One region of the Paenibacillus sp. FSL R7-0210 genome, then DNA from elsewhere that is predicted to be linked to it. Evidence: predicted binding sites of a transcription regulator. Region 1 holds the regulator's gene; each other region holds the start of a gene.
The links. Region 1 encodes Rex, which represses fermentation and respiration genes when NADH is low (regulators of the CRP and FNR family bind a similar motif). Its sites were predicted from a motif close to TTGTGAAATATTTCACAA; they were not measured.
Positions count from the first base shown of each region.

Region 2: the regulator Rex is predicted to act here: its motif matches at 1,840-1,857, upstream of pflB (formate C-acetyltransferase).
Region 3: the regulator Rex is predicted to act here: its motif matches at 1,801-1,818, upstream of nirB (nitrite reductase large subunit NirB).

Region 1 covers NZ_JBBPAR010000001.1:1,536,741-1,541,031, reverse strand. The annotation lists gene MKY64_RS06615 (cell wall elongation regulator TseB-like domain-containing protein) at 1-331, opposite strand, end outside; gene MKY64_RS06610 (amidohydrolase) at 361-1,662, opposite strand; gene MKY64_RS06605 (redox-sensing transcriptional repressor Rex) at 1,652-2,302, opposite strand; gene dinG (ATP-dependent DNA helicase DinG) at 2,452-4,291, opposite strand, start outside.
Region 2 covers NZ_JBBPAR010000001.1:1,295,468-1,299,758, reverse strand. The annotation lists gene pflB (formate C-acetyltransferase) at 1-1,751, opposite strand, end outside; gene adhE (bifunctional acetaldehyde-CoA/alcohol dehydrogenase) at 2,013-4,291, opposite strand, start outside.
Region 3 covers NZ_JBBPAR010000001.1:1,270,905-1,275,195, reverse strand. The annotation lists gene nirB (nitrite reductase large subunit NirB) at 1-1,696, opposite strand, end outside; gene MKY64_RS05320 (hypothetical protein) at 1,922-2,608, opposite strand; gene ric (iron-sulfur cluster repair di-iron protein) at 2,741-3,436, opposite strand; gene MKY64_RS05310 (helix-turn-helix transcriptional regulator) at 3,663-3,887, shown strand; gene MKY64_RS05305 (DUF6773 family protein) at 3,865-4,291, shown strand, end outside.

The DNA of each region.
Region 1 (4,291 bases):
CTGAGGTGCCATTGCTCAGTTCCTCAGCATACAGGTCGTTGTCGCCTCCGGCAGGCTTGCCCTCCAAGGTGAAACGGACCCACACCATCAGCTCGGTCCCTGCTTCATTTTTACCGGTCAGCACCCAGTAGATCTCATTCTCATTCCAGACAGATTTCTGGGCCTTGGTTACCTCTGTTAGTCCGGCACGCGCCCGGGCCAGCTCCTTGGCCTCACTCCGCTCGTTCCACTGGTCCTTCATAATGTAGGCATAGAACTGGCTTAGTCCGAACAGAAGGAGCAGCACCACGGTAATCCCCAGCCAGATCCATTTTCTCCTCTTCTTCTTCACCACGCTGCTTCCTTTCCCGTTCCCTTGAATTACCGTTTAAGCAGGCTCTCGAACGTCTCCTGTGCTTTGCGGCGGATGGCTTCTTCATCAAGTGTCAGGCATTGTCCATGCTTCACAACCTGCTGGCCGTTCACCCATACATGCTCTACATCCTTGGCACTTGCCGAATATACGGCATGGGAGAGCAGATCGGTATGCGGCAGCAGATGAGGCTGGTCAATATCAAGTGCGATGAAGTCGGCCTTCATTCCTGCTGCAAGCCGGCCCACCCCGCTTAGGAAAATAGACTGCGCCCCATACTCCGTAGCCATCAGAAGCGCCTCAGGAGCCGGTACCGCTGTAGGATCACCGCTTACGCCCTTGTGGATCAGAGCCGCCAGCCGCATCTCTTCGAACATATCCAGATTGTTGTTGCTCGCCGCACCGTCTGTCCCCAGAGAGACCTTAACCCCGGCTCTCAGCAGCTCAGGAACACGGGCTACCCCGCTGGCCAGCTTCAGGTTACTACCGGGGTTATGCGACACGCCAACGTTATGGCGGGCCAGGATCCCGATCTCTTCATCGTTCAGATGAACCCCGTGGGCAATGAGCGAAGGACGGGTGAACATCCCGAGCTTCTCCAGATGCGCGACCGGACGCAGGCCGTAGTCGGCCACGTTCTGTTCCACTTCATGGCGCGTCTCGGACATATGGGTGTGTATTGGCAGGTCTAGATCATGGGCAGCCTGCACAAACTTCATGAAAAACTCTGGAGGACAGGTGTACGGGGCGTGCGGTGAGAGCATGGTCGTAATTCTGCCGTCAGCCTTGCCGTGCCAGTTACGGGCAAAAGCAATCGCCTCAGCAAGCTTCGCTTGCTGTACCTCTTCCGGGCACAGCCCAATTACGCCGCGCATCAGCACAGCACGAATACCGGACTGCTCCGTTACTTCCGCTACCCGGTCCATATGATCATACATATCGAGGAAGGTGGTTGTGCCGCCCTTCAGCATTTCCAGTACAGACAACGAGGTTCCCCAATATACATCATCACCAGTGAATTTCTCTTCCATCGGCCACATCTTCTCCTGCAGCCAAGTCTGAAGCACCATATCGTCGCCGTATCCGCGCAGCAGTGACATGGCCGTATGCCCATGGGTATTGACCAGACCCGGCATGAACAGCAGACGGCTGCCGTCTATGACCTGTGCACCATCCTCCACTACCGGCTCAGCTTCACCTATGTAAGTAATCAGATCATTCTCCAGGGACATGTACCCGCTCAGTACCGGCTTGTCACTGCCCGGAACCAGGAAGTGCCCATTCTTGATTATCGTGATCTTACTGCTCATCTTCAGCCTCATCCTTTCCATCATGCAAATAATAGGCCAAGCTCTGCAGATCTGTGGTGAAATCTGCGGCATGAATCCGGATATTGGCAGGCGTCTTGAGAATAACCGGTGCGAAGTTCAGAATCGCTTCGATACCGGAATCCACAAGAATATCGGCTACGTTCTGGGCTTCGCTGTCAGGCACGGTAATAATCCCGATCCGGATGCCCTGCGAGCGGATGGTACTGCTTAGCTCCTCCATCGGCTGCACAACCAGCGAGTTGATCTGCTGGCCCACCTTCGGCGGGTAGGCATCGAAGATGGCAGTAATCTTCATCGTATCCTTCAAGTAAGCGTTGTAGTTAGACAAAGCATGACCGAGGTTACCGGCTCCAACCAGTGCAACATTAATTTGCTGGTCAAGCTTCAGGATATGGCGGATCTTCTCAATCAGATAAGATACATCATAGCCGATGCCTTTTCTGCCAAAATCACCGAAATAAGCCAAATCCTTACGGATCTGGGCGGGATTTAGGTCAAGCTTCTGGCCCAGCTCCTGAGAAGAGACTGTGGAGATTTCACGTTTTTGGAGATCGTTCAGGAAACGCAGGTACACTGGGAGCCTGCGCACGACGGCCTCCGATATTTTATCCGATTTCATGTATTCTCCTCCTTAAAAGTTTTGTTAGCCTACACTTCATTCCGTACAATTATAGCAACCGTGCCCCGCCGCCTGCCGGAGTGGCAGGACAGGCGGGAACGGATCTTCAGGATAATCATGACTTATTAATAATAGCAATAGCAGATGAATTAGGAAACCCCGCCGTCATCCAGCCATTCGGCAATTCTCGGGACCATCTGCTCGGTGAGCATATGCTCCATCTTGGGACCGGGGAGCGAGTACAGAAAGTACTTTCCGTAATGCGATTCAATCACTCTGGTATCGTACACAATTACGATGCCCCGGTCCTGCGCCGTGCGGACCAGCCGCCCGAAGCCCTGCTTGAAGCGGATGACAGCCTGCGGCACGGACAGCTTCATGAACGGATTCTTCTTCTGTGCCTGAAGCAGCTCTGACTTCGCTTCTGCCAGCGGGTGATTCGGCGGCTGGAACGGCAGTCTGACAATCGCCAGGCAGGTCAATGCTTCTCCAGGGATATCCACCCCTTCCCAGAAGCTGCTGGTACCCAGCAAGACCGAAGCCGGGCTGTCCTGGAAGCGGCGGATCAGCTTGCTCCGGCTGCCGCCTTCCACACCTTGTCCGAGTACCGCGATATCCTGTGAGGCAAGTGCCTCCTTCAGCGGTTCATACACCTGGCGCAGCATCTTGTAGGAGGTGAACAGCACCAGCATCCGCCCCCGTGTTGTTACAGCTGTCTCAGCAAGGGAGTGCACGAGGGTGTCCACAAAGCGGGCATCCCCAATACTCCCCTTGACGCTCGGGAAGTCCCGCGGAATGACCAGGAGAGCCTGCTCACGATACTTGAATGGCGACGGAAGCAGTGCAGTCATCAGACGCCGCTGCTCTGCAGCCTCGCCAAGACCCAGGTTATCAATCATGAACTGGAAGGATTTATCCACGGATAAGGTGGCCGAGGTCAGGATAATGCTCTTCTTCTTATCGAAGAACAGCTCCCTGAGCTGGGTGCTGACATCTACAGGAACAGCATACATTTGCAGCGACTTGCCCTTATAATTACCGCTTCCCTCCAGCCAATACACGATATTCTCATCGTTCAGACTCATGAAGAAGCGGATCTGCTCTCTAATGGATGCCAGATCCTTGAATAACCCGCCGATATCGGTCACAAGACTGTCTGAGGAGGATTGGCTGTCCGTGTCACGCATCTCACTGAGCATTTTGTCGCCCTTGCGGATGATATCGCTCAGACTGAGGTTCAGTGTATTCTCAAGGGCAGCCAGCTCCTCCCAATCCTTCGGCTTCTTGCCCGGCTGCAGGCGTGCCACCAGCTGGCCTGCTTCACCGGCCCCTGCATCGCTGCGCTCGGGCAGCAGGCTGAAGAGCCGGTCGCTGAGCGCATCCCAGGACTCCTTCACCGTCAGCAGATCGGGATAGATCCGGTCGATCACGCCGCTCCATTCGGAAGCCTGCTCACTGCCCGAAGACTGCAGACTCTGGCGGAGGGCAGGCAGCTGCCCGCTCCGGCTATCCTTATAGAGTCGGGTGAGGGTATGGGCGAATGTGAAATATTTCATCTGCATGCCAAGATGCTTGCCGGCAATATCCTCCAGATGATGGGCTTCATCAATTACAAGATGGTCGTACGCCGGAAGAAGCTGATGCCCGGCTTTGACATCTGCGAACAGCTTGGAATGATTGGTGACCACCACATCGGAGATCCCGGCTTCATGCTTGGCCCGGTGGTAATAGCATTTGCGGAACCACGGACAGGCGCGTCCCAGGCAGGAGTCGGTATCACTGGCCACCGTCTCCCAGAAATCGCCGCCCCGTCCGCTTAAGTTAAGCTCCTCATCATCGCCGGTCGTCGTCTGAGTCAGCCAGACAAGCATTTGCGCAGCGGTGAGCGCTTCTTCCCTTGGACTCGTAAAGTCCTTTTTGTTCATTCTATGTTCGAACTTGCGCAGACACAAATAGTGCCCTCTTCCCTTAAAGATGGAGGCCTTGAAC
Region 2 (4,291 bases), 240 kb from region 1:
ATGAAGGTTTCAACCAGCTCAACAGCAATGCCATCAACAGCGTCGTCGTTGTTACCGTAGCAAGGGAATTCGCCCTCAGTTTCAAAGTCGATAGCAATGCCTTCTTCGTTGCGGATTGGCTTAACCTTAGCGTATTTGATTGCGCTCAGGGAGTCAGCAGCAACGGACAGTCCGGCAATACCGCAAGCCATAGTACGCAGAATGTCGCGGTCATGCAGCGCCATTTCGATACGTTCGTAGGAATATTTGTCATGCATATAGTGAATGATGTTCAGCGTATTGACATAAGTCTTAGCCAGCCATTCCATCATTGGTTTGAAGCGTTTCATTACTTCATCATAATCCAGGTATTCAGAAGTGATCGCAGGATATTCAGGACCTACCTGAGCACCGGATTTCTCATCTTTACCGCCATTGATCGCATATAGCAGAGCCTTAGCCAGGTTGGCACGGGCACCGAAGAACTGCATTTGCTTACCGATACGCATTGGGGATACGCAGCAGGCAATCGCATAATCTTCACCCCAGTATGGACGCATTACATCATCGTTCTCATATTGGATAGCGCTGGTCTCAATAGATACTTTGGCACAATATTTCTTAAAGCCTTCAGGAAGCTTCTCGGACCACAGTACAGTCAGGTTTGGTTCTGGAGCAGGTCCCAGATTGTACAGGGTATGCAGGAAGCGGAAGCTGTTCTTGGTTACGCGGGTTGTGCCGTCTTCAGCCATACCACCGATGGATTCTGTAACCCAAGTTGGGTCGCCGGAGAACAGGTCGTTATAGTCAGGCGTACGCAGGAATTTCACGATACGCAGCTTCATTACGAAATGGTCAACAATTTCTTGAGCTTGCTCTTCAGTCAGAGTACCTTCTTCAACGTCGCGTTGAACATAGATATCAAGGAAGGAAGATACGCGTCCAAGGGACATTGCCGCACCATTCTGTTCTTTAACAGCTGCCAGATAACCGAAATATACCCATTGTGTAGCTTCTTTGAAGTTCGTAGCCGGTTTGGAAATATCCATACCATGAGCTGCAGCCATTTGTTTCAGTTCGCCAAGAGCACGCATTTGCTCGGACAGCTCTTCACGCAGACGGATAACATCTTCTGTCATGGAGTCAACTTCAAGCTCAGCCAGTTGCTGCTTCTTGTCTTTAATCAGGAAATCAATACCATACAGAGCAATACGGCGATAGTCGCCGATGATACGTCCGCGGCCATAAGCATCAGGAAGACCTGTGATTACGCCCGATTTACGCACAGCTCTCATATCTGGTGTATATGCATCAAATACGCCTTGGTTATGCGTTTTGCGGATGTTCGTGAACATGTCAACGATATTCTGCGGAAGCTCGAAGCCATAAGCCTTAGTAGCATCGATCATCATCTTGATACCGCCGAACGGCTGAATGGAACGTCTGAAAGGCGCGTCAGTCTGAACGCCGACAATCTGTTCCTTATCCTTGTCAATGTAGCCAGGAGCGTGGGAAGTGATGGTGGAGACAGTATCGAGGGATACATCCCATACGCCGCCTCTTTCTCTTTCTTCCTTGCTCAGCTGGGAGATAATCTTCCACAGTTCAGTTGTATTGCTGGTAGGTCCAACCAGGAAATCTTCAGTTCCTTCATAAGGCTTGATGTTCTTGGCAATAAAGTTGTTAACGTCAACTTTCTTGGCCCAGACACCTTTTGTGAAATTTCTCCAACCTGATTTTGCTTCTAATACTTCTTTTTCAATCACCGACATGCTAAATCCCTCCATTTATATTTATTATATTTGTAGAGATCGCGGGCTTGAAGGTTAATCCCGTGTCTCGTGATCCCGAGGCTAATAGTTGTTATAAAATTCACAATCACATCTTCATAACGGGGATCGTTGTCTATATAAACATTTTAGTTTATTTTCTGAAAAAGGACTGTGACAAATATCACTCTTTCGGTGATATTTGTCACTTCCATCCAGTCCCATATTAACCTTTAACCTTATTCTTTGCCAGGCAACCGTTAATTAGTTATCGAATTTGCCGTAGAATGCGTTGCGGTATACATCAGCAAGCTCGGAGACCAGCGGCATTTTAGGATTGGCAGTAGTACATTGGTCTTCAAATGCACGGTCAGCCAGATAGTCTACACGGGATTCGAAGTCCTTAGGATCGAAACCAAGAGCCGAGAAGGATTCTTCGATACCGAGTTTTTTGTTCATGTCGCGGATTGCATTGATCAGGCTGGTTACGCCTTCTTCGGTAGTGCGTGCAGGCAATCCCAGAATACGGGCGATTTCTGCGTACCGTTCGTCAGCTACAAAGTGCGAATATTTAGGGAACGAAGCGAACTTCGTAGGTTTCTTGGCATTGTAACGGATAACATGCGGCATCAGGATCGCATTGGTACGGCCGTGTGCGGTGTGATACTGTCCGCCCCATTTGTGTGCCAAGCTGTGGTTAATCCCCAGGAATGCGTTGGCAAAGGCCATACCGGCAAGCGTCGAAGCATTGTGCATTTTCTCACGGGCCAGCTTGTCGCCTTGCAGTGCGGATTTCTCCAGCCACTGGAACACCAGTTGGATGGCTTTGATTGCCAGACCATCGGTATAGTCACTGGCCATTACAGATACATAAGCTTCGATAGCATGTGTCAATACGTCCATTCCTGTATCGGCAACTGCAGTCTTAGGCAAGCTGTAGACAAACTCAGGGTCAATAATTGCTACGTCTGGAGTCAGCTCATAGTCAGCGAGCGGATACTTGGTATTATTGCCTGTTGTCTTGTCTGTGATAACTGCGAACGATGTTACTTCAGAACCTGTACCCGAAGTGGTTGGAATGGCAACGAATTTCGCTTTGTTGCCGAGCTTAGGGAATTTGTATACCCGTTTGCGGATATCCATGAACTTCTGTTTCAGGCCGTTGAAGTCTGCATCCGGATGTTCGTAGAACAGCCACATGCCCTTGGCAGCATCCATTGGGGAACCACCGCCGAGTGCGATGATGCAGTCCGGCTGGAATCTGTTCATCATAGCTGTACCTTTTTCTACAGTAGTAGTCGATGGATCCGGTTCAACTTCCGAGAACACTTCGATCGCTACAGGAGTCTGGCGCTGACGCAGATAGTGCTCAACTCTTTCAACATATCCCAGTTTAACCATTACAGGGTCAGTGATGATAGCAACGCGTGTGATATCAGGCATTTTGGCCAGGTACTGAGTGGCTCCCTTTTCGAAGTAAATCTTGTCAGGTACTTTAAACCATTGCATATTCACGGTACGACGATTCACCCTTTTCACGTTGATCAGATTGATTGCAGTGACGTTCTGCGATACCGAGTTGCGTCCGTAAGATCCGCAGCCCAGTGTCAATGAAGGGATATTAGTGTTGTAAATGTCGCCGATTGCGCCGTGAGTCGATGGCGAGTTGACGAGAATACGTCCGGTCTGCAGACGGTTGGAGAACTTCATGATTACTTCTTCGTTGTTGGAATGGATAGCCGAGCTGTGGCCCATGCCGCCAAATTCAACGATTTGAGCTGCGCGCTCGATACCCTGGTCAGCATTCTTCACCTTGTAGCAAGCCAGAACCGGGCTCAGCTTCTCAGCGGACAATGGATATTTAGTACCTACACCTTCAAGCTCAGCTACCAGGATCTTCGTTCCGGCAGGAACCTGAATGCCGCACATTTCAGCGATCTTCACAGCGGATTGGCCAACGATAGCCGGGTTAACTGCACATTTCTCTACGTTCATTGCGCCGCTGGTCAGCTTAGCTGCTTCTTCTTTGTTCACAAAGTAACAGCCGTTTGCAATCATTTTCTTTTTCACTTGATCGAAGATGGCTTCTTCAATGATAACTGCCTGCTCGGAAGCACAGATCATACCATTATCAAAAGTCTTCGACAGGATAAGGTCTGTTACAGCCTGATCAATATCAGCACTCTTCTCAATGAAGGCAGGCACGTTACCAGGACCTACGCCGAGTGCCGGTTTGCCGCAGCTGTAAGCTGCCTTGACCATTGCCGATCCGCCGGTTGCCAGAATCAGTGCAACATCCGGATTGTTCATCAGTGCGTTTGTTTTGTCCATCGTAGGAAGCTCAATCCATTGGATGAAGTTCTCAGGTGCGCCTGCTGCTACGCCTGCATCATGCAGAATTTTGGCTGCTGCCGCACTGCACTCTTGCGCTGACGGGTGGAAACCGAATATAATAGGGTTACGTGTTTTAGCGGAAATCAAAGCCTTAAACATCGTGGTGGATGTTGGATTGGTTACCGGTGTGATACCCATAATGATTCCGA
Region 3 (4,291 bases), 270 kb from region 1:
TATAGGTTCCGTCCTTCTGAATATTGGCGCTCATCCGTTCATTGACGAACCGGGATTCTTTCTCATCCTCATGAGTGTCAGGGTAGATCATCCCCAGATAATAGTTCACGGCAGGGCGGCATTTCGAACAGCCTTCTGCCTGCTTCCAGTCCAGGACATGCATGACTTCCTTGGTGGTCCGGAGCCCTTTAGCCGTAATCTCGGCTACGATCTCATCCCGGCTAAGCGAGGTGCAGCTGCAAATCCCCTGCTTGGCGCTCTGCTGGAAGTTGTCTCCGAGAACGAATTGCAGAATCTGCTCCACCACTGGCTTACAGCCGCCGCATGAGCGGGTTGCACCCGTGCAGGCTTTGATCTCATCCACCGTAGTGAAGCCGTTCTCCGTAACAGCATCTACAATGGCTTTTTTGGTTACGCCGTTGCAGCCGCAGACGATTTCTTCATCGGCCATCGCTTCGACGGACATGCCTTTCTTGGCTCCGCCTCCGCCGCAGCAGCTTGTGCCCATAACTTCATCATAGATTTCATTGGTCATCTCTGTGCTGTTTTTCACAAGCTTCTGCAGGTTGGCAGATTCCGTTACATCACCGAACAAGACGGCACCGACAATCACATTATCCTTAAGCAAAATCTTCTTGTAGGTTCGCTTCCATTCATCCTTGGCAGAAATGACGGTATGCTCCGGTGTTTCGGTGAATTCACCAGCGGAGAATACATCTACCCCGGAAATTTTGAGCTTGGTTGCTACAACTGAGCCTTCATAGCCCGGAGTCTGTACACCAGACAAATGCTTGGCAAGAACCATCCCTTGCTCGAATAGCGGTGCAACGAGTCCGTAGCAGGTTCCCCGGTGTTCTGTACATTCGCCGACAGAATACACATCTGCCATAGAAGTCTGCATATAATCGTCAACTACGATCCCGCGGTTAACGGTGATTCCGCTGTCCTTCGCAAGCTGGACATTCGGCTTGATTCCAACAGCCATCACTACAAACTCTGCCGGCAGCTCACTGCCGTCACTGAAGCGCAGACCGGTAACCCGTTCTTCGCCTGTCAGCTCTACCGTCTGCTTGCCCATGGCGAATTTCACACCTTGACGTGTAAGCTCTGCCTGCAGCATTGAAGAAGCGGTACGGTCCAGCTGGCGCTCCATCAGATCCTCCAGCAGATGCACAACGGTAACATCCATACCCAGGTTGACCAGGCCTTTCGCAGCTTCAAGACCTAGCAGTCCTCCACCGATCACAGCCGCCGTGCGGTACTGCTTCGCCGCTGCCAGCATCGCATCGCAGTCCGCGATATCGCGGAACCCGACTACCCCATACTTGGTGCTGCCGGGTACGGGTAGAATGAAAGAATTCGAGCCTGTTGCAATAATTGCTTTATCGTAAGGAACCGCCAGTCCATTATCGGTCAATATTAGTTTGTTCTGTTCATCGATCCGGGTAACAGTTGTGCCGGTATGCAGTGTAATATGATTATCTTCATACCACCCGAGATCGTTGAGAATGATGTCTTCAATTGTTTTGCTGCCTTCAAGTACATAGGACAACATAATCCGGTTATAGTTGGGATGCGGCTCACTGCCGAAGACAGTAATATCATAAGCGCCGCCCAGCTTCAGAATCTGTTCAATAGTGCCTACTCCCGCCATGCCATTCCCAATCAGCACTAACTTTTCTCTTTCCGCTGCCACTGGTAGACCCTCCTTCAGAAACTCTGATTTCTTCAATAACTTTACCTGATAGAGAAATTATACTGTCCCCAATTCCATGACAAGTGTGACCACAGTCACACGGTATGTGAATTTTTTCACACAAGTGGAGATGACTTCTCCTGTCCAAAAAAAACGGATACCCATGCAGTTTCGCACAGATATCCATTCATCGGGTACATGATCTCACTCATATACTTCATTCACTTATTTCAGTACCAGAGAGATCTCCAGCTTGTCCTGCGGACTGAGCTTCATGTCCACTCCATTACCGAGCAGACCTTTATCGTTGACCTTCAGTCTCCATTCCTCGCTGCTGAGCGGTGTATAATCCATAACAGTAAGCACCGTCCGGTTATCCTCGGCAAGCCGGACCATACCGCTGTTCTTGAGCAGTCCCTTGACGGACATATCCTGCATAAAAGAAAGCACATGCGAATGTGTCAGCTCCGGCTGCTCGCTCCCCCCGTTCACCGTGATGATGACAGGCTGAAACATCTTTCCGGTTCCGGCAGGCCCTGCTGACATCGTAATGGCCGAACCCGGTTCCAGCGTCGTATTCAGCTCTTGAACCTTCTTGCCGTTCACCTGAACCTCCCAGCTCATATCCGGACCCAGGGAGACCTTATTCACCTCAAGAATACTGGTTCCATCCGCTGAAAATGTAACAACGCCGCTCTTTCTGAACAGCTCTATTATTGAATTCCCAGGCACGTAAGCTTCGTTAAGCAATCTGGCCGAGCTTCCGGCCATTTCACTGTCACCCACCTTGACTGAAAAGGTTAATCCTTGGCCTCCGTTACTGCTGCCGCCATTCTCTGATCCCAAGCCACAACCGCTTGCCGCGGCTAGCAAGAGAAGGCACAGCATGAAGCGCATCCATTTCGTGGACATCCCACGGCACCGCCTTCATATGTATTTTCCCAGACTCTTTAAGGATAACGCATAGAGGAAGGGTTCTCAAATCATTTCTGCCGGAAGAAAAAGTAAAAAGCCCCCGAAGGGACTTCTACCTTGCAGCAGGTTCTATTGATACCGCAGGAACAAAATGTTGTTCTCCAGATGTACATGCTCGAAGGTCATGCCTTCCAGTTCTTCAAGGCGGGCATAGGTCAGGCGATAAGTCGTGCAGGCATGTGCAGGCGGTGTGTAGTCATTAGTAACTCTGCGCAGCTCGCGCAGAATCTCTCCGGCCCCGTCATGCTCAGCTTCCAAATTATGCAGCAGTCCGCGCAGCTCCGCAAGTCCTTCTTCGGTGGGGTTCTGAGTGTAGGCCAGCATCTTAGGGAATTCGCTCTCTTCTTCCTTCGCTGTATGCTGCAGCAGCTCTTCACGCAGCATATTGAACAGACGGTGCATTTCTCCGAGGTGCGGTGAATCCTCACCGTGAACGCGGAACACCTTGGTTACATTTTGACTGATTAACGGAAGCTCTTCACGCAGATAACGGTGATGCTTGTTCACAATATAATCCACCAGCTCCTCCGAAGAAGCCTCGTTCCAGGCGGTATCCTCTTCCAGAACCGGGTGCTGCTCTTGCAGCTTGTTCAGCTCCTGCACCATTGCTGCCGGATCAAGACCCTTCTCGGCAGCGGCTTCAGCCAGCGGCTTGGCACCTCCGCAGCAGAAATCGATCCGTTGTGCCTTGAAATAATCTGCTGCTTTGGGGAACTGCAGGACAATATCTCTGACCATTGCTTCCGGGGTGAACCCGGGATGAATTGTTGTATCGTTTAATTGATTGGACGCCATGTTGGCCCCTCCTCAGGTTAAGATGTAGGTTTGTGCTTCTTTTCACTTCTACACCTTATCACTGGGCTTAGGCGGAACTTGTGATTGTACGCACTGAATATAACAAATTTTAATGAACGCGAACTTTTAGTATTCTTATGTAAAATATACTAGACATTTTGTTTTATATATTTTACAATATGCGTGAGGTGAGGGAATGGGGAAGAATCTGAGGCTCAAAGCCTCCAGAGCGGCAAAAGACATGTCGCAAAAGCAGCTGGCGGATGCCGTGGGGGTCACAAGACAGACAATTATCGCGATTGAGAATGGTGATTACAACCCCACTCTGAGGTTGTGCATTGACATTTGTGTAACCCTTGGGAAGACGCTGGATCAATTATTTTGGGAGGGAACGAAGGATGAGCAGAACGAACCTGGATGAGAGACAATTGCAGCAGCGGCACAAGGCGGGGAATCAGGCATTTCTTTTGATGGCATTCTTATTGCTGGCAGACATGGCGCTGCAAAACTACGGAATGAAGTGGCTGGAATATCCGCTTAGTAATTACGCAATTTTCATGCTGGGTGTGGGTTCCTATCTCGTACGGCTGATCTGGAGCGGTGCATATGTGGGACCGGGCGGAGCACAGGGCGGAGCAAAAGGGAAAAACGTTCTGGGGGCACTGCTGGCGATCGTGGTGGCAGCCTGCATCCTTATCGTTACCTTCGTGAATCCAACCGCCCAATCAGCAGCAAACAGCGGTGCGAACGGGAAGGTGATTCTGATCATTTCCGTTACAGCAGGACTGGTCATCTTAAGCACCGTGTACTTGATCCGGCGGAGGA